Regions from separate parts of the Cupriavidus sp. MPR-AND1C genome, predicted to be linked through region 4. Evidence: predicted binding sites of a transcription regulator. Region 4 holds the regulator's gene; each other region holds the start of a gene.
The links. Region 4 encodes sigma-54, which starts transcription at its own class of promoters, with help from an activator protein. Its sites were predicted from a motif close to TGGCANGNAANCTGCTTT; they were not measured.

Region 1 (5,601 bases), on a different contig from region 4:
CAAGCCGGGGGGACTGACCACGTCCGAATGCCTGGCGATGGGCGTGCCGATGGTGGTCAATGCGCCGATTCCCGGGCAGGAAGAGCGCAATGCCGATTACCTGCTGGAGCAAGGCGCTGCGCTCAAGGCGGTCGACCTGGTATCGCTCGAATACCGGGTGCGCCTCTTGCTGGCGGAGCCGGCACGGCTCGACCAGATGCGTGCGCGGGCTAGCGCGCTGGGGCAACCGGCGGCGGCGCGCCGCGTGCTGGAAACCGTAATCGGGCAACTGGCGCGGTGCGGCCAGCTAGCCGGCCACGGCGGCACTGCTGCGACGGTGGCGCGTTGAGATGCGCGCGCTGAACCTGTCTTCTTCAACCCGGCGCGCGGGCCAGTCCTATCCGTCGCGCCATCCCATGGTGCTGGTGCTTACCGTGGCTTGGACCCTGCTGCTGGCCTATTTCTTCGCTAACGTGGAGATCCAGATCGAGGGCGCCGCCGGCTGGGCGGCCAACCTGCCCACTTGGCGCATCGAGCATCACTGGCTGCTGGATATTTTCTGGGGCGGACGCCCGATGACGGGGTATCACGCGTGGGTATTCCCCTGCGTGGCGCTGTTCTTCCATTTTTCGCTGGTGTTCGGCGGGCGCTGGAACTGGCGCGCCGAGGCGCGCGTGATCGCTTGCATCATGGTGTTCTGGATCAGCGAGGATTTTCTCTGGTTCGTGCTGAACCCGGCATTCGGGCTAGCGCGCTTTGCGCCGAGTTTCGTGCCCTGGCACATCCACTGGTGGGCCGGCGCGCCTACCGATTATTGGGTTTCGCTGGGCGTGGCGGCGGCGTTGCTCTGGCTGTCATGCAGGGGGCCGGTGGGAAATCGTTACAGTTTTTAGGTAGATGCCGTCAATATGCTGTTTGGTACATATATCGCGGTGCAATGTGTGACCAATACAACGCTTATCGCCATTTTGCGGCGGTGCATCGTGGCCGGTCTTGGCGCCATCCTGTCTCCTGGGAGTAGAATCCGGCCCTTGTGTACTTTGTAGCATTCTTATAACAAATGAGCCCCCGTCCTTCGCGCATGGCGTGCATTGACGCTCTCAAGGCGATCAGTTCACAACTGATCGTGCTGCACCATCTTGCCTTCTATGGCCCCATGTCCGATGCGGCCCATGTGCTGGCGCCCGGCCTGCTCGACTGGTTCTCACAGTACGCGCGCATCGCCGTGCAGGTGTTCCTCGTCATCAGCGGCTTCCTGGCGGCGCGCAGCCTGGCGCCCGGCGGGCATTTGATGGTGCCACGCCCCTTGCAGGCAATCTGGCACCGCTACCAGAAGCTGGTGGTGCCCTATACCGCGGCTATCTTGATTGCCATTGCCGGTGCCGCCATTGCGCGCACCTGGATGCACCACGACTCCATTCCCGGTGCCCCCGGCTTGCACCAGTTCCTGGCGCATGTGCTGCTGCTGCACAACGTGCTGGATTTCGATGCCTTGTCTGCAGGGGTCTGGTATGTGGCCATCGACCTGCAGTTGTTCGCCTTGCTGATGGTGGCGTTGTGGGCGGCCCGCCGCTGCGAGCAATGGTTCGACGTGGGCGGCAGCCCGATGGGCCCACTGGTGGTGGCCGGACTGGCGCTGGCTTCGCTGTTCTGGTTCAACCGCGATGCCACGTGGGATATCTGGGCGATTTACTTCTTCGGCGCTTACGGCTTGGGCACGCTGGCTTTCTGGGCATCCGAGCCTGAGCGTTCACCGGTGGCACTGCTGCTGTTGTGCGCCGTGGTGCTGGCGGCGCTGGCCGTGGATTTCCGGCTGCGCATCGCGGTGGCGCTGGCGATCGCGCTGCTGCTCGGCACGGCGCGCCGTGGCGGTTGGCTTGAGCACTGGCCGCAGGCCCAGTTCCTGGCATTTTTCGGGCGTATTTCCTACTCGGTGTTCCTGGTGCATTTCCCGATTTGCCTGGTGGTGAATGCCCTGGTCTTCCATCTGGCTCCGCAACGGCCCGTCCTCAATGCCCTCGGCATGGTGCTGGCCTGGCTGCTGAGCAACGCTGCGGGGGCCTTGTTCCATCGCTACGTGGAGAGCGGTGCGCCGTTGCGCGCATTGCGCCTGGCGCTGTGGCCTGCTGCCCACGAGCCGGTCCAGCGGCAGCAGGCGGGGCAGCAACGGTCAACCTGACCGACCGATAGCCCCGATAGCCCGATCGCGCTTCCGGTTTATCCGAAGGTACATCCAGCGGCACCCGGCCCTGCTAGTGGCCCGGTGCCGCTTTTACGTGGTGCCTATGCACCAGGACCAGCGCTGGCCACGGCGCTTGCGCACAGGCACGGTGCGCAAGTGGCATCGTGCGGCGTGCAACACAAGGTAGAAACGAGCATTGGGATATGGCACGAAGGTTGCCTACTATGGAATCGTAAACCTGACCGTTTGGTCAGGATTCTCGTCCCGAGGCTGCCATGTCCGATCATATTGTCCTGACCTCGCACGCGCGCCGCGACAAGCCGGCCGAGCCAATCCACTGGGGGGCCGCCACGGCAGCGGAGCGCGGCCCCGTGATCGCAAGCCTGACCAATCCGGCTCAGCGCAATGTGATCGGCACCCATTCCGGCGCATACGCGGTCTACCGCGCGCTGGCGGTGGCCTCCGGCAAGCTGCAGCGAGACCACCGCGCTGATCTCACCGATACCTCGCCGGCTGAGGTCATCGGGCCTCACCCGCAGTGGAGCGACCCGGACAAGATCGTCTCGATGGATCCCTGGGGCCACCTGGTGTCCAGCGCCTTCGGCGACCGGATCGCTGCAGGCATCGACATCCGTCCCTCGATCGCCATAACGCGCGCCCACATCAATATGCCGGAACTGATGGGCGCCATTGCGGCCGGCCGGCTCACACCCGACGGGCAGATCCTCCATGCCAATGGCGACGTGCGGGTCACCAAAGCCGCGATCGATCCGGTCTGGTACCTGCCGGGGCTGGCGCGCCGCTTCGAGATCAAGGAGAGCATGCTGCGCCGCAGCCTGTTCGAGCAGACCAGCGGCATGTTCCCGGAACTGGTCACGCGCCCCGACCTGAAAGTGTTCCTGCCGCCGATCGGTGGCATGACCCTGTACTTCTTCGGCGATGTCAGCCAGCTTGGCAAGCCCGAGACCAAGGTGGCCTGCCGCGTGCACGACGAGTGCAACGGCTCGGACGTGTTCGGCTCCGACATATGTACCTGCCGGCCGTACCTGGCCCACGGCATCGAGGTGTGCATCGAGATGGCGCAGCAGGGCGGCGTGGGGCTGGTGGTCTATAACCGGAAGGAAGGCCGGGCGCTGGGCGAGGTGACCAAGTTCCTGGTCTACAACGCCCGCAAGCGCCAGGTTGGCGGCGACCGGGCCGAGACTTACTTCGCACGCACGGAATGTATCGCCGGCGTGCAGGACATGCGCTTCCAGGAGCTCATGCCCGATGTGTTCCACTGGCTCGGCATCAAGCGTATCGACCGCTGGGCTTCGATGAGCAATATGAAGCACGGGGCGCTGACCGCTCAGGGTATCGAGGTGGTCGAGCAGGTCGCGATTCCCGACGCATTGATCCCGGCCGATGCCCGCGTGGAAATCGACGCCAAGGTGGCGGCTGGCTACTTCACGAGCTATACCCCGCCCGACGCGGAAGAACTCGCGCTGGCCAAGGGTAGAGGACTGCACGAATGAACGAGATACCCGAAGCGGGCGGCGTGCGCGGCGCCGCGAATCCTTTCATCAACGGCGAGGATGATGCCGGTGGCTGGGCCAGTCCCGTGCCGCCTGGCCATCCGGCCGCCGCGTTGCTCACCGGGCACGCGGTACGCACCCGCTGCGCTGCCGTGACGGATCATGTGGCAGCCGGCGCGTCCGAGCTGTTTACCTGGCATCCCGAGCGGATCCCGGCAGTGGCCGATTATGTGGCGGCCACCATCCGCCAGCGCTATCCCGACCTCAACGTGCCATACCACAGCCGCTGGCGTCATTTCGAGAGCGGCGGCCCTGGCGAGAAGCTGGACCGCTGGCAGATCCTGTGCGAACGCGGCGGGCTCTCCGGCGAGGCCGACCGCGAGGAACGCGCCCGCATCGGCATCGACCTGGTAATTCCCAGCGTCTTGCTGGATGCCGGCGCGGGCCCGGACTGGCGCTATCGCGATCCCGCCAGCGACCTGTCGCTGACGCGCTCCGAAGGGCTCGGCGTGGCCAGCTTCGACCTGTTCGCGCGCGGCGGCTTTTCCGCCCAGCCGGGCCAGCCGCTGCGCTCCGACGCCGAGCGCCTGATGCGTATCGATGCGTCTTCCATCGCAACCGCATTCCAGGTGGCCCAGCACAACCCGCTGGTGGGCCTGGATGGACGCGCCCGGCTGTTGCGCCGTCTTGGCGAGGTGGCGCAAGCCACGCCAGCGGTCTTTGGTTCGCCGGCGCGGCTGGGTAACCTGTTCGACTACCTCAAGGCGCATGCCAGCTCTGGGCAGATCGAGGCCGGCTTCGTGCTTACCACGCTGCTGGTGGCGCTGGGGCCGGTATGGCCCGGGCGCGTGAGCCTGGACGGCGTGTCGCTGGGCGACTGCTGGCACCACCCGGCCTGTACGGATGGCCTGGTGCCTTTTCACAAGCTGACCCAGTGGCTCACCTACTCGCTGCTGGAACCGCTGGAAGATGCCGGCCTGACCGTGACCGGGCTGGAGGTCCTGACGGGCTTGCCCGAATACCGCAACGGCGGGCTGCTGTTCGATTTCGAGCTGATGGTGCCGCGCGACCCTGGCTTTACTGCCGTGGCGCACACGGTGGATGAGCCGGTTATCGTGGAATGGCGCGCGCTCACGGTGACGGGACTCGACCTCGTGGCCGCGTCGGTGCGCGAGGCGCTCGGGTTGTCGGCCGAGTCGTTCCCGCTGGCCCGCGTGCTGGAGGGCGGCACCTGGGCCGCGGGGCGGCGCATTGCCGCCAAGCGCAGGCCAGGTGGCCCGCCGCCTTTCGCCATCAACAGCGACGGCACGGTGTTCTAGCGGATTTTCCAGACCCGCGCCGCAGCAAACAGCAATCAGCATGAGCAACCAGCAAGTGCTATCCGCTACCGCCCTCCAGGAGCGCATCATGACCGACCTCTCCGCCGTACCGCCCGCCACTGCGTCCGTGATGGTAGTGGATCACCCGCTCGTGCAGCACAAGGTCACGCTGGTCCGCAGCGAAGACACCACCACCGACAATTTCCGCCGGCTGGTGCGCGAGATCAGCCAGTTGCTGACCTACGAGGCAACCCGCGACCTGGCGATGGAGACCATCGCCATCAAGACGCCGATCGCGCCCATGCAGTCGCCGGTGCTCTCTGGCAAGAAGCTGTGCCTGGTGTCGATCCTGCGGGCCGGCAATGGTTTCCTGGATGGCATGCTGGACTTGCTGCCGGCCGCGCGGGTCGGGCATATCGGCCTGTACCGCGACCCGGAAACGCTGGAGCCGATCGAGTACTACTTCAAGATGCCGGAAGACATCCATGAGCGGCTGGTGATCGTGGTCGACCCGATGCTGGCTACCGGCAACTCCGCCATCGCCGCGCTCAACCGCTTGAAGGAGGCCGGCGTGAGCACGCTCAAGTACGTGTGCCTGATCGCTTCG
Region 2 (5,601 bases), on a different contig from region 4:
CCTGATGGCCTCCAGCGAAGGCGGCATGGACATCGAAGAAGTCGCTGCCCACAGCCCGGAAAAGATCCACACGCTGATCATCGATCCGTCGGCCGGCCTGCTCGACGCGGACGCTGACGACATCGCCCGCAAGATCGGCGTGCCCGACGCAAGCGTGGCGCAAGCCCGCCAGGCCCTGCAAGGCCTGTACAAGGCATTCTGGGACACCGACGCCTCGCTGGCTGAAATCAACCCGCTGATCCTGACCGGCGACGGCAAGGTGATCGCACTGGACGCCAAGTTCAACTTCGACTCCAACGCCCTGTTCCGTCACCCGGAAATCGTTGCCTACCGCGACCTGGACGAAGAAGATCCGGCTGAAATCGAAGCGTCGAAGTTCGACCTGGCCTACATCTCGCTGGACGGCAACATCGGCTGCCTGGTGAACGGCGCCGGCCTGGCCATGGCCACCATGGACACCATCAAGCTGTTCGGCGGCGAGCCGGCCAACTTCCTGGACGTGGGCGGCGGTGCCACCACCGAGAAGGTGACCGAAGCCTTCAAGCTGATGCTGAAGAACCCGAACCTGAAGGCCATCCTGGTCAACATCTTCGGCGGCATCATGCGTTGCGACGTCATCGCCGAAGGCGTGATCGCTGCATCCAAGGCCGTGTCGCTGTCCGTGCCGCTGGTCGTGCGCATGAAGGGCACCAACGAAGAGATCGGCAAGAAGATGCTGGCCGACTCGGGCCTGCCCATCATCGCCGCCGATACCATGGAAGAAGCTGCCCAGAAGGTCGTGGCTGCTGCCGCGGGCAAGTAAGCCAGACGCGAACACGAACGCCAGCAGCGCGCCGGGGCCAGGCCTTCGCGCGCTGCTTTGAGCCAAGCAAAGGATTACAGCATGTCGATTCTGATTAATAAAGACACCAAGGTCATCACCCAGGGCATCACCGGCAAGACCGGCCAGTTCCACACCCGTGGCTGCCGCGACTATGCCAACGGCAAGAACTGCTTCGTCGCCGGCGTGAACCCGAAGAAAGCGGGCGAAGACTTCGAAGGCATTCCCATCTACGCAAGCGTCAAGGATGCCAAGGCATCGACCGGCGCCACCGTGTCCGTGATCTACGTGCCGCCCGCGGGCGCCGCTGCCGCCATCTGGGAAGCCGTTGACGCCGACCTGGACCTGGTGGTCTGCATCACCGAAGGCATCCCCGTGCGCGACATGATGGAGCTCAAGGACAAGATGGCCAAGGGCAACAAGAAGACCCTGCTGCTGGGACCGAACTGCCCGGGCCTGATCACGCCTGACGAAATCAAGATCGGCATCATGCCGGGCCACATCCACCGCAAGGGCCGCATCGGCGTGGTGTCGCGCTCGGGCACGCTGACCTATGAAGCAGTCGGTCAGCTGACCGCGCTGGGCATGGGCCAGTCGTCGGCAGTCGGCATTGGTGGCGACCCCATCAACGGCCTGAAGCACATCGACATCATGAAGATGTTCAACGACGATCCCGAAACGGACGCCGTGGTCATGATCGGCGAGATCGGTGGTCCGGACGAAGCCAACGCGGCTTACTGGATCAAGGAAAACATGAAGAAGCCGGTGGTTGGCTTCATCGCTGGCGTGACCGCGCCTCCGGGCAAGCGCATGGGCCACGCCGGCGCGCTGATCTCGGGCGGTGCCGACACGGCGCAAGCCAAGCTGGAAATCATGGAAGCCTGCGGTATCAAGGTCACCAAGAACCCGTCGGAAATGGCTCGCCTGCTCAAGTCGATCCTGTAAGTACCGATCTGCAGCCTCCCGCCCACCGGCGGGAATGCTTGCCGGAGCCGGAGCGCTCGCATGACTGCGACCGCACACCGGCTCTCCATGCCCCCGCCTGCGTGCGGGGGCATGTCATTCTGGCGTACCGTTACCTAGGGTATCTCCCAAGGTGCGCGACATGCCGATTGAAACCGAATCGAAAGCTTGATACGGTAAATCTTCATGTCTGAAGACTCAGACATCCGAAATTTCGCAGGCGCCGCAGTTGTTGGCGGTGTCATGTGGCGTTCGAATCATAATTTAAGAAACTCGAGGAGCTTTACCGTGGAACTGCTGTCCTCCACCGCTTTCTGGATTGCGTTGGGATCCATCATCCTGACCAACATCGTGCTATCCGGCGACAACGCCGTGGTGATCGCGCTGGCCTCCCGCAACCTCCCGCCCGCCCAGCAGAAGAAGGCCATCTTCTGGGGCAGCGCCGCCGCCATCATCATGCGGGTGGTGCTGACGGTAGCCGCGGTCAAGCTGCTGAGCCTGCCGTACCTGAAGATCGTCGGCGCCGTCCTGCTGGTCTACATCGGCGTGCAACTGCTCACCGGCGATGACGACGAAGAAGGCCACTCGGCCAAGGACAATATCTGGGCCGCGATCCGCACCATCCTGATCGCCGACCTGGTGATGTCGCTCGACAACGTGGTGGCCGTGGCCGCCGCGGCGCAAAAAGGGCCGGAAGGCAGCCAGCTGATGCTGCTGATCCTGGGCCTGGGCCTGTCGATTCCCCTGATCGTGTTCGGCAGCACCATCCTGCTCAAGGTCATGGACCGCTTCCCCATCATCATCGTGCTGGGCGCCGCGCTGCTGGGCTATCTGGCCGGTGAAATGCTGGTCAGCGATCCGGTGGACGCCGCATGGTTCGAGATGCACGTGCCGCATGCACACCTGGTGTTCGGCGTGATCGGCGCCGCGCTGGTGGTGGTGGTTGGCAAGCTGCTGAGCAAGCGGGCGCCACAGACGGCCTGACGGGCTTTGTGGATGAGGTGGTGCCCCGTTGGGGCACCGCCGGACAGACGGGTGGCCCGGGAGCCGCCCGTTTTGTTTTTGGGCTGTAGCGCAGGCCATCTAGCAGACATGGCGGTGATTTCAGTGCGGTTTCAGACTGACTTGAGCCAAAACGTAAGCTAACTGACCCGCCGCGTCATACTTAGTGACAAAATTTGCGCGGGATCAACACCCGGAAGAGTCCGAAGTGGCGAAAATTGTCACTCGCCGACGAGACATCAAGACTTGGCGGCGCTGGCACGCTAAGTGCTAAGAACGTACGGCATCACATGAAACAAGATGTTTCGATTTGTATCCAAAATTCCTTCGAGGGGTCAATCATGCAACAACGGGTGCAACAACTGAAAAAACTGGGCCGCCGAGCTCAGAAGGGCTTCACGCTGATCGAACTGATGATCGTGGTTGCGATTATTGGTATTTTGGCGGCAATCGCTATTCCGCAATATAGCGATTACACTTCGCGCACCAAGGCGGCTTCGTCGGTCGCAGAAATTGCCGCCGTTAAGACTGGGGTGTCGATGTGCGCACAGGAGACGGGGACGCTGACAGGCTGCTCCACCGGCGACGCAGGTAAGTACATCCCGTCGTTCACGGCGACAAAAAATGTCGTTGGCCTGACCGTTACCAACGGCGTGATCAACGCCACTAGCGCAGCAACAAGCAGCACTGGTACAGCATTGGTCCTCAACGATGTACCGACCTACACTGCAGGGGCTGCAAATCTTGTCTGGACGCAAGGGCCTGCGGCTACCGCAACTATTTGCGATGCAATTCGCGGTCTGAAGTCCGGCCAAGGCGATTGCCCTTAACTACGTACCTGGATGGCAGGTTGCTGTCTAGATTAGCGAAAGCGCCTTCGGGCGCTTTTTATTTACCCGCTCCCCAAGCTATCATCCGCCTTCTGCCCACAAGGCATAACAAGGCACCCCACATGCTGCCCTCCCGGTCAGCCATCCCCCTCAGTTCCCTGGCCGTAGCCGTCACGCTACCGCTGCTGGTCTCCCGGCACACGCTTCCGCTTGCCACCTTCTATGGCGAATGGACTTCCGCATTGCTGTTCGCGCTCGCCGTCATCGTGCTGGGCGCCTTGGCACAGCGGCAAGGCAGGGGCACGGCCTACCAGGCGGCTCCCGCCCAGTTCCCCTGGATCATTCTCTTTCCCCTCTGGCTGATCGCCACCGGCATCACGCAAACGCTGACCGGCATGGCCGATGTGTCGGGCAGCCGGTTGCTGACGGAACTCTCGCTGGCGCTGGGCGCGGCGGTAATGTGGGCAGCCTGGCGGCAGGGCCGTGCGGCGTCGTCCGTGGAGCGGCAGGCGATGGCGGATGTGCTGGCCATTGCGTGGCTGGTGGCCGGGTTGCTGGGCACCCTGGCGCAATGGGTGCAGGTATTCGGCCTGGAGCCGGACACGCTGGGGATGGTGTCCACTTACTTTTACGATGACAACCGCCGCTTGTGGGGCAACCTGAACCAGCCCAATCACCAGGCGACCGTGGCGGGCATCGCGCTGGCGGCGGCGGTCTGGCTGGCGGCGCGTGGGTGGTTGCGGGCACCGGCCTGGCTGGCGGCGGCGTTGCTGCTGGTGAGCGGCATCGTGCTGTCCGGCTCGCGCACGGGTGTGTTGCACGTGGGGTTGGCCGCGGTGTATGCGCTGGTCGCTGCCTGGATGGCGCGGGGCGGGGCGGCGTTTGGTGGTCCGGGAGATCCGGGCAATCTGGGCGATCTGGGCGGGTTCGCGGGCGCCATGCAGCGCGCCGGCCACGCCGGGCGCAACCCCATGCGGCGTCCCGCCGGGTTGGCGTTTGCCGCGGTGGCCATGGTGGTTTTGCTGCTGGTCTTGCAGCCGGCGATCAAGAGCGTCGGGCAGGCGATGGACTGGCACCTCTTCGATACCGTGGCGCAGATGCAGGGGGGCGACCAGCTCTCGTGGCGCGCTGCGATGTGGGCGCACGCGTGGGCGATGTTCCGTGCCCATCCGTGGCTCGGGGTGGGCTGGGGTGAGTATGGCTGGGCGCAGTTCCAGCAGCTCGCGCAGGTGGGCGTGAAAGTCGAGATGTCGCTGCATGCGCACAATGCCGTGCTGGATATGCTGGCCAAGACGGGCGTGATCGGCGCGGCGGGTGTGTTTCTGAGCTTGCTGGCGTGGCTATGGCGCGTGGCGCGCCAGCGCTTGTGGCGCGGGGATGCGCGCGAGCGCGCGCAGACGGGGCTGGTGCTGACCTGGCTGGCGATGCTGTGCGCGCATTCGATGCTGGAGTACCCGCTGCATTACTTGTATTTTGTGTTGCCGTTCTGCTTCATGCTGGGCTGGCTGGAGCCATCGGGGTTCGGCCGGCTGCGCGTGCCGCGCGGGTTTGCCGTGCTGGCGGGCCTGGCATTCGCCGGCGTGGCGGCAGCCATCCTGACGACAATGTGGCAGGACTACCGCCGCGCCGAGGCACGCGAGTACGCCCGTGCCGAGCGCCGGGCCGCATTGCCGATGCCGAATTTCTGGTTCCGGCAGGCTGCCGCGTCGGACGCGATCGAGGAGGCCAAGATCACGCCGGAGAACGCCGCGCAATTGCTTGGACCGCATGTTGCCGCGGTACACCTGCTGCCAACCCCGACGCTGATCTCGCGCACCGCCTGGCTCATGGCGCTGACCGGCGACCCGGTGCAGGCCAGGGCGTGGCTGGAGCGCCTGCGCTTCTACTATGCGGGGGATGAGGCTAACCAGTTCGCGGAACTCGCCCGCGCCTGCGCTGAAGTCGACGCGGCGGCGCGGCCGCGGGATTTCTGCGACTGGGTGCGGT
Region 3 (5,601 bases), on a different contig from region 4:
AGGACGTCCGGTGGACGGCGCACGCGTGGCAGCGGCGGAATCGCGCTTTGCGCTGGAAGCCGCCGGGCAGGTCTTGCGGCTCGATGCGCAGGAGGCCAGCAGCGAAGCCGAGGTGGGCCCCATGGTGGCCGCGCTGGCGCGCCAGGGCACGCGCTTCATCCTGCTCGACCTGCCGGCTCCGGCGGTCAGGCTGGCGGCGCGCGCGGTCAAGCCCGGCGAAGCGCTGCTGTTCAACGTTTCCGCCGCCGACGATGAACTGCGCGGCGCTGGCTGCGCGCCGCACCTGCTCCACACGCTGCCCAGCCAGCGCATGCAGGCGGATGCGCTAATGCAATACCTGGCGCTGCGCAAATGGCGCCGTGCGCTGTTGCTGAGCGGGCCATCCCCGGAAGACGCGGCGCAGCGCGCCGTGCTCACGCAGGCCGCCCGCCGCTTCGGCATTGCGTGGTCGGCGCAGCGCGCGTTCAAGCTGTCGAACGATCCGCGCGAGCGCGAGCTGGGCAATCTCAGCCTGCTGACCACCGGCGTGGACTACGACGTGGTGGTGGTGGCCGATGCAGATGGGGAGTTCGCGCGCAGCGTGCCCTATGCCACCCAGTTGCCGCGCCCGGTGGTGGGTGCCAGCGGGCTGAGCGCCCAGGCCTGGCACTGGGCATGGGAGCGCAACGGCGGGCCGCAGCTGAACCGGCGTTTTATCAAGGCGGCGGGCCGCCCCATGACCGGCTACGACTGGGCTGCGTGGGTGGCCGTGAAGGCGATTGCCGAAAGCGTGGCGCGGCAGCCCAAGGGCGGCTTTGCCGGGCAGGCCGAGGCGCTGGTCACCGAAGCGGTCGTGGTGGATGGCTTCAAGGGGCCGCCGCTGTCCTTCCGGCGCTGGGACCACCAGCTGCGCCAGCCGGTCCTGCTGGCGCATCCCGACGGCGTGGTCGGCGTGGCCCCGGTGGAAGGCGTGCTGCATCCGAAAAACAACCTCGACACGCTGGGCGCCGACGCCGCCGACACCGCGTGCCGGCCAGGCAAATAAGGAGGCGACGCCCGAGCCATGACTACCACCCTGATCCACGCCTGGCGCGCCTTGCGCGCGGTGTCCGGGCGCGAACTGCACAAGTTCTTCCGGCAGCCCGGGCGGTTGTTCTCGTCGCTGGTGCGGCCGCTGCTGTGGCTGCTGGTCTTCGCGGCCGGCTTCCAGAACGCGCTCGGCGTTGCCATCGTGCCGCCCTATGACACCTATGTCGAATACAAGGTCTTTGTCACGCCCGGCCTGCTCGGCATGATCGCGCTGTTCAACGGCATGCAGTCCTCGCTGGCGATGGTGTACGACCGCGAGATGGGCGTGATGCGCTTGCTGCTGACCGCGCCGCTGCCCAGGGCCTGGCTGCTGGCCTGCAAGCTGGCCGCCGGCACCTTGCTTTCCTTGCTGCAGATGATCGCTTTCCTGCTTGTCGCCATGGCCTTCGACGTGACGTTCGCGCCGGCGTGCCTGCCCGGCGCGCTGGCCGTGATGGTGCTGGCCGCGCTGATGCTGGGGGCGTTGGGCTTGCTGCTGTCGGTGCACGTGCGGCAGCTGGAGAACTTCGCCGGCACCATGAACTTCGTGATCTTCCCGATGTTCTTCATCAGCTCGGCGCTGTATCCGCTCTGGAAGCTGGAGGAGTCCGGCGCCACCGTGGTCTACCAGCTCGCGCGCTTCAATCCCTTCACCCATGCCGTGGAAGCGATCCGCTTCGCCCTGTACGGGCAGGCCGCGCCAGTCAGCCTCGCGGTGGTGGCCGGTTGCACGGCAGTGTTTTTCGCCTTGGCGCTGCTCGGCTACGACCCGCAGCGCGGGGTGGCGCGCCGCGTGCGCCAGGCCGGGGGGGCGGCATGAGGCGCGCCATGCCGCTGGCAGCTTGCCTGGCGTTGGCTGCGGCGGGCGCGTGGGCATCTGAGAGCCGCGATCCGTTGCAGTCGCCGCAATGGCCGCTGGTGCGCAAGGAAGCGCTGCAGCAGGCGCCGTTCGTGTTCGACAGCCGCGTCAAGGTCACCGGGCCGGCCTTTGCCGAAGATCCGATGCGGGTGCCGATCGCCTTCGATGCATCGGCGCTCGGCGAGGTGGATCGCGTCGTGGTGATGGTGGACCGCAACCCGATCCGCAAGGTGCTGGAGTTCGAGCCGCTCAAGGTGCGTCCCTCGCTGTCGTTGCGCTTCAAGCTGGAGCAGGCCTCGCCGGTGCGCGTGGCAGCCCGCACGCCGGACGGCGTGTGGCATGTGGGCGGGGTGATGGTGGATGCCAGCGGCGGCGGCTGCACGGTGCCGGGCGCTACCCGCCGTGATGGCTCATGGAGCACCACGCTGAACCGGGTCGAGTCGCGCGTGTTTCCCGGCCTCGGCGGCGCGGGTGCCCGGGTGCGCCTACGCGTGATGCACCCGATGGACACCGGGCTGGTGGCCGGCATCCCAGCTTTCCATGTGGAGTCGCTGAACCTGCTCGACGCCACGCGGCAAGCGATGCTGCGGCTGACGCTATACGAACCGGTCGCTGAAAACCCGATCTTCTCCTTCGATCTGCGCGGGGCCATCGAGCGCGGCATGACGGTGACCGGACGCGATAACAACGGCAACCGGTTTGCGGCGCAGGTGACGCCATGAAGCGCGTGCTCGGCATCCTGCTATGGCTGGCAGCGCAGGCGGCGCTGGCGCAGGCAGGGGACGCAGGGGACTATCGCCTGGCGCCGCGCCAGGTGGCCGCCGACGTGTGGCTGCTGGAAGGGGCGAACGCGGATTTCGCGCCGGACAACGGCTGCAACATCATCAACACCGCCTTTATCGACACGGGTGATGGCGTGGTGGTGATCAATACCGGGCCATCGCGCCAATATGGCGAGCAGCAGCGCCGCGCCATTGCTTCGGTCACGGCGGCGCCGGTACGGCTGGTGCTCAATCTCAACCTGCATCCGGACTACTTCTTCGGCAACCAGGCCTATGCCGACGTGGGCGCCAGCGCGCTGGCCGGCACCATCGACGGCGCCCGGCGCGAAGGGCCTGCCTATGCCGACAACCTCTATCGCCTGTGCGGCAACTGGATGCGCGACACCGAACCGGCGCCGCCGCGCCACGTGCTGACCCCGGGCCGGCGCACGATCGGCAGGCACACCTTTGATCTGATCCGGATGGACGGCCACACCGCCGACGACCTGGTGATCGTGGACCGCAGCGCCGGCATTGTGTTCGCGGGCGGTGTGGCGTTCCGCGAGCGCGTGCCGACCACGCCCCACGCGGATCTCAAGCGCTGGCTGGCCAGCCTGGACCAATTGCAGGCGCTGCTGCGCGACAGCGGCGCGCGGCTGCTGATCCCCAGCCACGGGCCGGCGCTCGGCAGCGCGGATGCCATCGCGCAGACACGCGGCTACCTGCAGTGGCTGGATGCCCGCATGACCCAGGCGGCATCCCAGGGGCGCGACCTGGCCGAGGTGATCGCCATGCCGGTGCCGCAGGCATATGCCCACTGGGGCGCCATGCCGGCGGAGTACTTGCGCAATGTGACGCACCTCTACCCGGCGTATGAGGACGCCGCGCTGGGACGCTGAGTCAGGGCAGGTGTGCTGTTCAATTCCGCAACAACGGCAACGGAGTGTTCCGCGCTGGTACGCCATCAAGGCATCCGTAGGCCGCGATGGGGCCGCTATCGGGCTGCTATGGGCCCGGATGCGGGTGTTTTCCCTTGGCATGGGAATTGCCAAGTGTCCGTCTGGTGTGCGTGGCACACCGGCGAAGATCGACAACAAGACAGAGGAGCAGACAATGAGGACGTTACGCGTGATGATGGTGCTCGCGGCGACAACCGCGAGCCTGGTGGCGCAGGCCGCGGTGACCGATGCCATGATCGAGAACGACGCGAAGTCGCCGGGCGACGTGCTGTCGTGGGGGATGGGCCCGCAAGGCCAGCGCTTTTCCACGCTGAACCGCATCAACACCAAGAACATCAGCCAGCTGGTGCCGGCGTGGTCGTTCTCTTTCGGCGGCGAGAAGCAGCGCGGGCAGGAAGCGCAGCCGTTGATCCACGACGGCAAGATGTTCGTGACCGCCTCCTATTCCCGCATCTACGCGCTCGACCTGAAGACAGGCACCAAGCTGTGGAAATATGAGCACCGCCTGCCCGAAGGCATCATGCCCTGCTGCGACGTGGTCAACCGTGGCGCGGCCCTGTACGACAACCTGGTGATCTTCGGCACGCTCGATGCGCAACTGGTGGCGCTGGACCAGAAGACCGGCAAGGTGGTGTGGAAGGAGAAGATCGAAGACTATGCTGCCGGATACTCTTACACGGCGGCCCCCCTGATCGTCAAAGGCATGGTGCTGACCGGCATCTCGGGCGGCGAGTTCGGCGTGGTGGGACGGGTCGAGGCACGCGACGCCAAGACCGGGCAGATGGTGTGGTCCAGGCCAGTGGTGGAAGGCCATATGGGCTACAAGTATGACAAGGACGGCAACAAGACCGAGAACGGTGTGACCGGCACCCAGAACGCCAGCTGGCCCGGCGAGACCTGGAAGACCGGCGGCGCGGCCACCTGGCTTGGCGGCACCTACGATCCGCAGACCGGCCTTGCCTACTTCGGCACCGGCAACCCGGGGCCGTGGAACAGCCACATGCGCAAGGGCGACAACCTGTATTCGGCCTCGACCGTGGCGCTCGACCCCGCCACCGGCAAGATCGTATGGCATTACCAGAACACGCCTAACGATGGCTGGGATTTCGACGGCGTCAATGAGTTCGTGACCTTCGACCAGGATGGGAAGCGCTTGGGCGGCAAGGCCGACCGCAACGGCTTCTTCTATGTCAATGACGCCACCAGCGGCAAGCTGGTGAACGCCTTTCCCTTCGTCAAGAAGATCACCTGGGCCAGCAGCATCGACCTCAAGACCGGACGACCCAACATGATCGCGGAAAGCCGGCCGGGCGACCCGGCGGCGGGCGGCGATCCGAAGAAGGGCCAGTCCGTGTTCGCCGCGCCGGGCTTCCTCGGCGGCAAGAACCAGCAGCCGATGGCCTACAGCCCGCAGACCGGCCTGTTCTATGTGCCGGCCAATGAATGGGGCATGGATATCTGGAACGAACCCGTGGGCTACAAGAAGGGCGCCGCGTTCCTCGGCGCCGGCTTCACCATCCATCCGCTCAACGAGGACTACATCGGCTCGCTGCGCGCGATCAACCCCAAGACCGGCAAGATCGAGTGGGAAGTCAAGAACTACGCGCCACTGTGGGGCGGGGTGATGACCACCGCCGGCGGGCTGGTGTTCTGGGGCACGCCGGAGGGCTACCTGAAGGCCGCGGATGCCAAGACCGGGAAGGAACTGTGGAAGTTCCAGACCGGCAGCGGCGTGGTGGCGCCGCCGGTCACCTGGGAGGAGGGCGGCGAGCAGTATGTGGCGGTGGTGTCGGGCTGGGGCGGCGCCGTGCCGCTGTGGGGCGGGGAAGTCGCCAAGCGCGTGAATTTCCTGGAGCAGGGCGGATCGGTGTGGGTGTTCAAGCTGCACAAGAGCTGAATGTTGCCGGACACCATGTAGCGTAGCTGTCCTGCGCGTGCCGGCATCGCACACCGGCGCCGGCACGCGCGAGGGCGG
Region 4 (5,601 bases):
CTTATTGGACAGGCAATCGCTCATGAAGGCCTTGCGTTCATCACCCTTCTTGCCGGTGGCCTGCGTGTTGCAAGCCTTCATCTTGTTCTGCTGGGTGTTGGCTGCCGCCGGTGCCGCGGGTGCAGCGGCCGGTGCATTCTGGGCGAAGGCACCGGTGGCAAAAAGCGGGGCTACCAGCACGCACATCGCGATCAATTTTTTCATGCTTGCTCTCCTGGCTGTGGAAAACTTCATGGCTGCTGGCCTGTCGGCTCGGCAACTCGGGGCTGGGCCCAATGCCCATTACTGCACAAAACGGCCTATGCCCCAATCGCGTTGACCGTCTAAGCGCGGCCGGATGTAAGCAATTGAAAACGGCCCCGTCGTGGTCGCACGACTTGGGCCTGTCAAACCACCTAGAGTAGCCGGCCCTGGCCCCGCGATGCGACGTCGGCCTGCATCGCGGCGCGCTGGCGGTCCATGAAGTCGCGCAGCGTGTCGATGCCGCGCAGGCGCAGGATGGTGTTGCGCACGGCGGCCTCGACCAGCACGGCGAGATTTCGGCCGGCCGCCACCTGGATCTTGACCATGTGGATGGGCAGGCCGAGCACGTCGAGATACTGGGAGTCCAGCGGCAGGCGCTCGAATTCGCCATCGTTGCGGCGTACCAGCTGCACCACTAGCTTGAGCTTCATCTTGCGGCGTACCGCAGTCTCGCCAAAGATGGTCTTGATGTCGAGCAGGCCCAGGCCGCGCACTTCCAGCAGGTTCTGCAGCAGCGGCGGGCAGCGGCCCTCGATGAAGTCCGGTCCGAGGCGCACGAAATCCACGGCATCGTCCGCCACCAGCCCATGTCCGCGCGAGATCAGTTCCAGGCCGAGCTCGCTCTTGCCCAGGCCGGATTCGCCCATCACCAGCACGCCCATGCCGAGGATGTCGAGGAACACGCCGTGCATGGTCACGCGCGGCGCGGAAATGCGCGACAGATAGAGGCGCAGGTGGTCGATCACCGCCGCCGAAGACACCGGCGTGGTGAACAGGGGGGTGGACGAGCGCGTGCAGCGCAGTTCCAGGTCGGGCGGCGGCTCCATGCCGTCGGCGATCACCAGGAACGGCGGCTCCAGCAGGATCAGCTCGCCCATCTGGCGCTTGCGCATCTCGTCATCGAGGCGCTGGTAATACGTGATTTCGGGCTTGCCCAGCACCTGGATCCGGTTCGGGTGGATCAGGTTCAAGTGGCCGACGAGATCGGCCGCGGATGTGGCTTCACGCGCAAACTCGACATCGAAGGCCCGGTCCGCGCCCTCCAGTCCTGCTACCCAGGAGAGTTTGATATCGGCTGCGTTGTCGTCGAAGATCGACTGCGAGGTGACGCCAGTGAGTTCCATTCGGGTGCTTTCAGGGACGGGCTTTCAGTGCCGGATCAAGGGTGCCATTGCGTCAGCAACTGGTGCACGTCGTCGGGGGTGGGCAGGGTAGCCAGTCCTTCGCGCATCTCGCGGTCGGACAGCAACTGGGCGATCTCGGAGAGAATTTCCAGATGCTGCTGGGTGGCCTGTTCGGGCACCAGCAGGAAGATCAGCAGCGCGACCGGCTTGCCGTCGGGCGACTCGAATGGGATCGGCTCGGCCAGGCGCATGAAGGCGGCCAGTGGCTGCTTCAGTCCCTTGATGCGGCCGTGGGGGATCGCAACCCCCGCGCCCAGGCCGGTGGACCCGAGCGACTCGCGGGCGAACAGGTTGTCGGTCACGGTCGCGCGCGCTACGCCATGGTTGTTCTCGAAGAGGAGCCCGGCCTGTTCGAACACGCGCTTCTTGCTGGTGACGCTGACGTCGAGGTTGATGTTGCCGGGTGGCAGCAATTTAGCCAAACGATTCATGTGGAATGCGCAGGGTTTTCTAGTAAGCAGGCCCGGGGCCAGGAGGCGTCCCGCCGGGCGGAAAGAGGATAAAAAAACCAAGGCCCGAGGTTTCCACCGGGTGTCCCCCATGCCGGTGTCGGGCGTCTGGCCATTATAGAGCAGGCCCGCTTCCGCTTTGTGCATTGCAATAGTCGATGCGCTCAAGCGGTGCCGCATGCACCGGAATGGCTAGGCCAGTCAACTATGTATTGCACAGCATACACTGCTACATATGCGTTGCGGAATCCCCTGCGTGGTTCGATCAGGTAGGCTGCAACGAAAAAGCCGCGCTCTGGGCGCGGCTTGATTCCGTTTTTCAAGGGACTGACACCGACGGCCCGGTATGTGGGCCGCCAGGCACGGTCATTGCTGCATCTGCGATGCGGCCATCTGATACTTGACCGCTTCACGGTCGTGGCTCTGCACGCGATCCTTGTGGCGAATCACCTGCCGGTCGAGCTTGTCGACCAGTGCGTCGATAGCGGCATACAGGTCTTCATGATGCGCTTCGACAAAGATGTCCTTGCCCTTGAGATGTAGATTGATTTCCGCGTACTGCCGCCGGTCCTTTTCTTTTGTATTGTCGACAGAGAGCAGCACACTTACGCCAATGACTTGATCGAAATGCCTGACGATACGCTCCAGTTTCGTTTCCACGTACTCACGCAGAGGGGGCGTGATGTCCAAGTGGTGTCCACTGATCTTGAAGTTCATAGCGTTTCTCCTTCTGAAAGAGCTGCATCAGGCAGGCGATGCAGCTCGGCTACAAAGTCTTACGGAGATTTACCGCTGGAATCTTGAGCGCTTCGCGGTATTTGGCAACGGTACGCCGTGCCACCACAAAGCCCTGCTCGCCGAGCAATTCGGCAATCCGGCTGTCGGACAAGGGGTTCCTAGCGTCTTCGGCTCCTATCAATTGCTTGATCAACGCACGGATTGCCGTTGATGAGGCCGCGCCGCCGGTTTCTGTGGATACGTGAGAGCCGAAAAAATACTTCAACTCGAAAGTCCCCATCGGCGTTGCCATGTATTTATTGGTAGTCACCCGAGAGATGGTGGACTCGTGTAAACCCAGTGTATCGGCAATCTCCCGCAAAACCAAGGGGCGCATCGCAATTTCACCGTGGGTGAAGAAGTTCTTTTGACGTTCGACAATGGCTTGTGCGACGCGCAATATCGTGTCGAACCTTTGCTGGATATTCTTGATCAACCAGCGTGCTTCTTGCAGTTTTTGCTGCAGTCCGGCCGCGCCAGCGTCGCCTTTTGCACCGCGCAAAATCTGCGCGTACATGTCGTTGATGCGTAGCCGCGGCATCACATCCGGGTTGAGGTGGGCGATCCATCCGCCGCTCAACTTTCGAACAAAAACATCGGGCACCACGAAGTCCGCTTCTGGCCGGCTGTAGGCATGGCCGGGATAGGGCGCGAGCGAGCGGATCAATTCATGCGCCGCCTTGAGTTCAGGTTCGTCCACCTGCAGCGCTTTTTTCAGGCGCGTGTAATCCCGCACCGCCAGCAGCTCGAGGTGGTTGGTGACGATGCTCAGCGCCAGTTCGCGCTGCGGATGCTTGAGCCTGCGCAATTGCAGCGCCAGGCACTCGGCGGCATTGCGCGCCCCGACGCCCGGCGGATCGAAGCTCTGCAGCAGCGTGAGCACAGCCTGGATCTCGTCGACCTCGAACTCGAGCTCCTCCGGCAGCTCGCTGCAGATTTCCTCGAGCGTGGTGCTCAGGTAGCCGTCATCGTCCAGGGATTCGACCAGGAAGATAGCCAGCCCTTTGTCGCGCAGGGAAATCTTGAGCGGTGCCAGCTGCTCCATGAGGTGTTCACGCAGCGTGGGCTCGGCGTCGCGCAGCTGCATCGGGGTTTTTTCGTCGTCTTCGCCTTGCGGGCGGCGGGCGAAGTCGTCCAGGCTCCAGTCGCTGCCGTAATCCTCATTGCTGTCAGAGTAGCTGTCGTCGGCTTCGGGGGCGCCATCGGGGCGGTTCTCGCTGGTGCCCTGGCCGTCAGCTGGCGCCGGCGCGGGCGCGCTCTGCAGGTTCACCGAGCCGTCCGAAGACACGCGCAGCGGGCTGTCCAGCCAGTCGTTCTCACGCTCGAGCAAGGGGTTCTCGGTCAGCGCCTGTTCCACTTCCTGCTGCAGTTCAAGCGTGGACAGTTGCAGCAGCCGGATCGACTGCTGGAGTTGCGGCGTAAGCGCGAGATGCTGCGAGAGGCGGAGCTGTAGCGACGGTTTCATGCGACCTATTTTATGCTCAACTTCCGTACTGGTGGAACGGAAATTGCTATCGCTGGTGTCGCTATGATCGTTTGAAGGATAAAAAGGCGACACTGAAGCCGCCGGGGCGGGGGGATGCGCGGCGGGCGCCGCGCGCCCTTACATGCGGAAGTTCTCGCCCAGGTAGACCTTGCGCACCGACTCGTTGGCGATGATGTCTTCAGGCTGCCCGGACGCCAGCACCGCGCCTTCGCTGATGATGTAGGCGTGGTCGCAGATGCCCAGCGTCTCGCGCACGTTGTGGTCGGTGATCAGCACGCCGATGTTGCGTGCCTTGAGGAAGCTGACGATGCGCTGGATTTCGCCTACCGCGATCGGGTCGACGCCGGCGAAGGGCTCGTCGAGCAGGATGAAGCGCGGCGCGGAGGCTAGCGCGCGCGCGATTTCCACGCGGCGGCGCTCGCCGCCGGACAGCGACAGCGCCGGGTTGTCGCGCAGGTGGGCAATCTGCAGGTCATCCAGCAGGGTGTCCAGCCGGCGCTCGATCTCGGCCTTGCTCAGGGGTTTGCCATCGTTGAGCTGCAGCTCCAGCACTGCGCGGATGTTCTCCTGCACATTGAGCTTGCGGAACACGGAGGCTTCCTGCGGCAGGTAGGACAGGCCCATGCGCGCGCGCTCATGGATGGCCAGGCCGCTGATGTGCTTGTCGTCGAGCACGATATCGCCCTCGTCCAGCGCCACCAGCCCCACGATCATGTAGAACGACGTGGTCTTGCCCGCGCCGTTGGGGCCAAGCAAGCCGACCACCTCGCCGCTCTTCACGTCGAGCGACACGTCCTTGACCACGGTGCGCGAGCCGTAGCGCTTCTTCAGGTGGCGCACGACCAGCGTGCTGCTGTCCTTCAGGGTGGCGGGCTGGGACGGTGCGGTTTGGGTAGCGGTCATGAAGGAGAAGTCAGAGTCCGTGGGTCAGGGGTTGACGGGGGCGGTTGCCGGCTTGAGCTGCAGCGGGCTGGCTGCGGCACCGCTGGCGGGCTGCTCCTGGCGCGGCGACAGCACGGCGCGCACGCGGCCCGACGGGCTGCCCGCGGTTGCGTTCTCGGCGCCACCGCTGGCCGTGTAGAACTCGTTGCGGCTGTCATAGGTGATCACCGCGCCGCGGATCTCGTCGACCAGCTTGGCGCCGGCCAGGCGAGCCATGCGGGCGCGCCCGATCAGCTTGGACAACTCCTGCTTGCCGTCATACTCGATGCGGTCGCCCCAGCCGTCGATGTACTCGTCGACGTTGTCGCGCTTCTGGCGGATGTAGGCTTGCTTGCCGCCCTTGGAGGTCGCGACCGCGTACTGGTAGCCCTCGGGATCGGTACGGACTTCGGCCGCGTCGGATTTGAGCACCATGGTGCCCTTGGTCAGCACCACGTTGCCGGTCAGTACATAGACCTGCTTGACGTCATCGTAGCTGGCATTGTCGGCCTCCAGGACCAGCGGCTTTTCGCGGTCGGCC

Region 1: AC1RWI_RS18480 (GTP cyclohydrolase II) is a predicted target of sigma-54. The motif match lies at 2,366-2,383, and genes of this name have one in related genera.
Region 2: AC1RWI_RS36595 (pilin) is a predicted target of sigma-54. The motif match lies at 3,042-3,059, and genes of this name have one in related genera.
Region 3: AC1RWI_RS03885 (PQQ-dependent methanol/ethanol family dehydrogenase) is a predicted target of sigma-54. The motif match lies at 3,702-3,719, and genes of this name have one in related genera.

The regions. Positions count from the first base shown of each region.
Region 1 is NZ_JBXASU010000032.1:36,579-42,179, reverse strand. It holds gene AC1RWI_RS18495 (MGDG synthase family glycosyltransferase) at 1-328, shown strand, start outside; gene AC1RWI_RS18490 (hypothetical protein) at 396-872, shown strand; gene AC1RWI_RS18485 (acyltransferase family protein) at 1,040-2,158, shown strand; gene AC1RWI_RS18480 (GTP cyclohydrolase II) at 2,437-3,675, shown strand; gene AC1RWI_RS18475 (URC4/urg3 family protein) at 3,672-4,994, shown strand; gene upp (uracil phosphoribosyltransferase) at 5,083-5,601, shown strand, end outside.
Region 2 is NZ_JBXASU010000147.1:4,301-9,901, forward strand. It holds gene sucC (ADP-forming succinate--CoA ligase subunit beta) at 1-802, shown strand, start outside; gene sucD (succinate--CoA ligase subunit alpha) at 884-1,765, shown strand; gene AC1RWI_RS36590 (TerC family protein) at 2,072-2,767, shown strand; gene AC1RWI_RS36595 (pilin) at 3,076-3,615, shown strand; gene AC1RWI_RS36600 (PglL family O-oligosaccharyltransferase) at 3,738-5,601, shown strand, end outside.
Region 3 is NZ_JBXASU010000004.1:60,232-65,832, reverse strand. It holds gene AC1RWI_RS03905 (ABC transporter substrate-binding protein) at 1-1,024, shown strand, start outside; gene AC1RWI_RS03900 (ABC transporter permease) at 1,043-1,867, shown strand; gene AC1RWI_RS03895 (quinoprotein dehydrogenase-associated SoxYZ-like carrier) at 1,876-2,628, shown strand; gene AC1RWI_RS03890 (quinoprotein relay system zinc metallohydrolase 1) at 2,625-3,566, shown strand; gene AC1RWI_RS03885 (PQQ-dependent methanol/ethanol family dehydrogenase) at 3,781-5,523, shown strand.
Region 4 is NZ_JBXASU010000027.1:58,050-63,650, reverse strand. It holds gene AC1RWI_RS16705 (PsiF family protein) at 1-204, opposite strand, end outside; gene hprK (HPr(Ser) kinase/phosphatase) at 396-1,367, opposite strand; gene ptsN (PTS IIA-like nitrogen regulatory protein PtsN) at 1,403-1,858, opposite strand; gene hpf (ribosome hibernation-promoting factor, HPF/YfiA family) at 2,243-2,593, opposite strand; gene AC1RWI_RS16685 (RNA polymerase factor sigma-54) at 2,643-4,118, opposite strand; gene lptB (LPS export ABC transporter ATP-binding protein) at 4,257-5,042, opposite strand; gene lptA (lipopolysaccharide transport periplasmic protein LptA) at 5,067-5,601, opposite strand, start outside.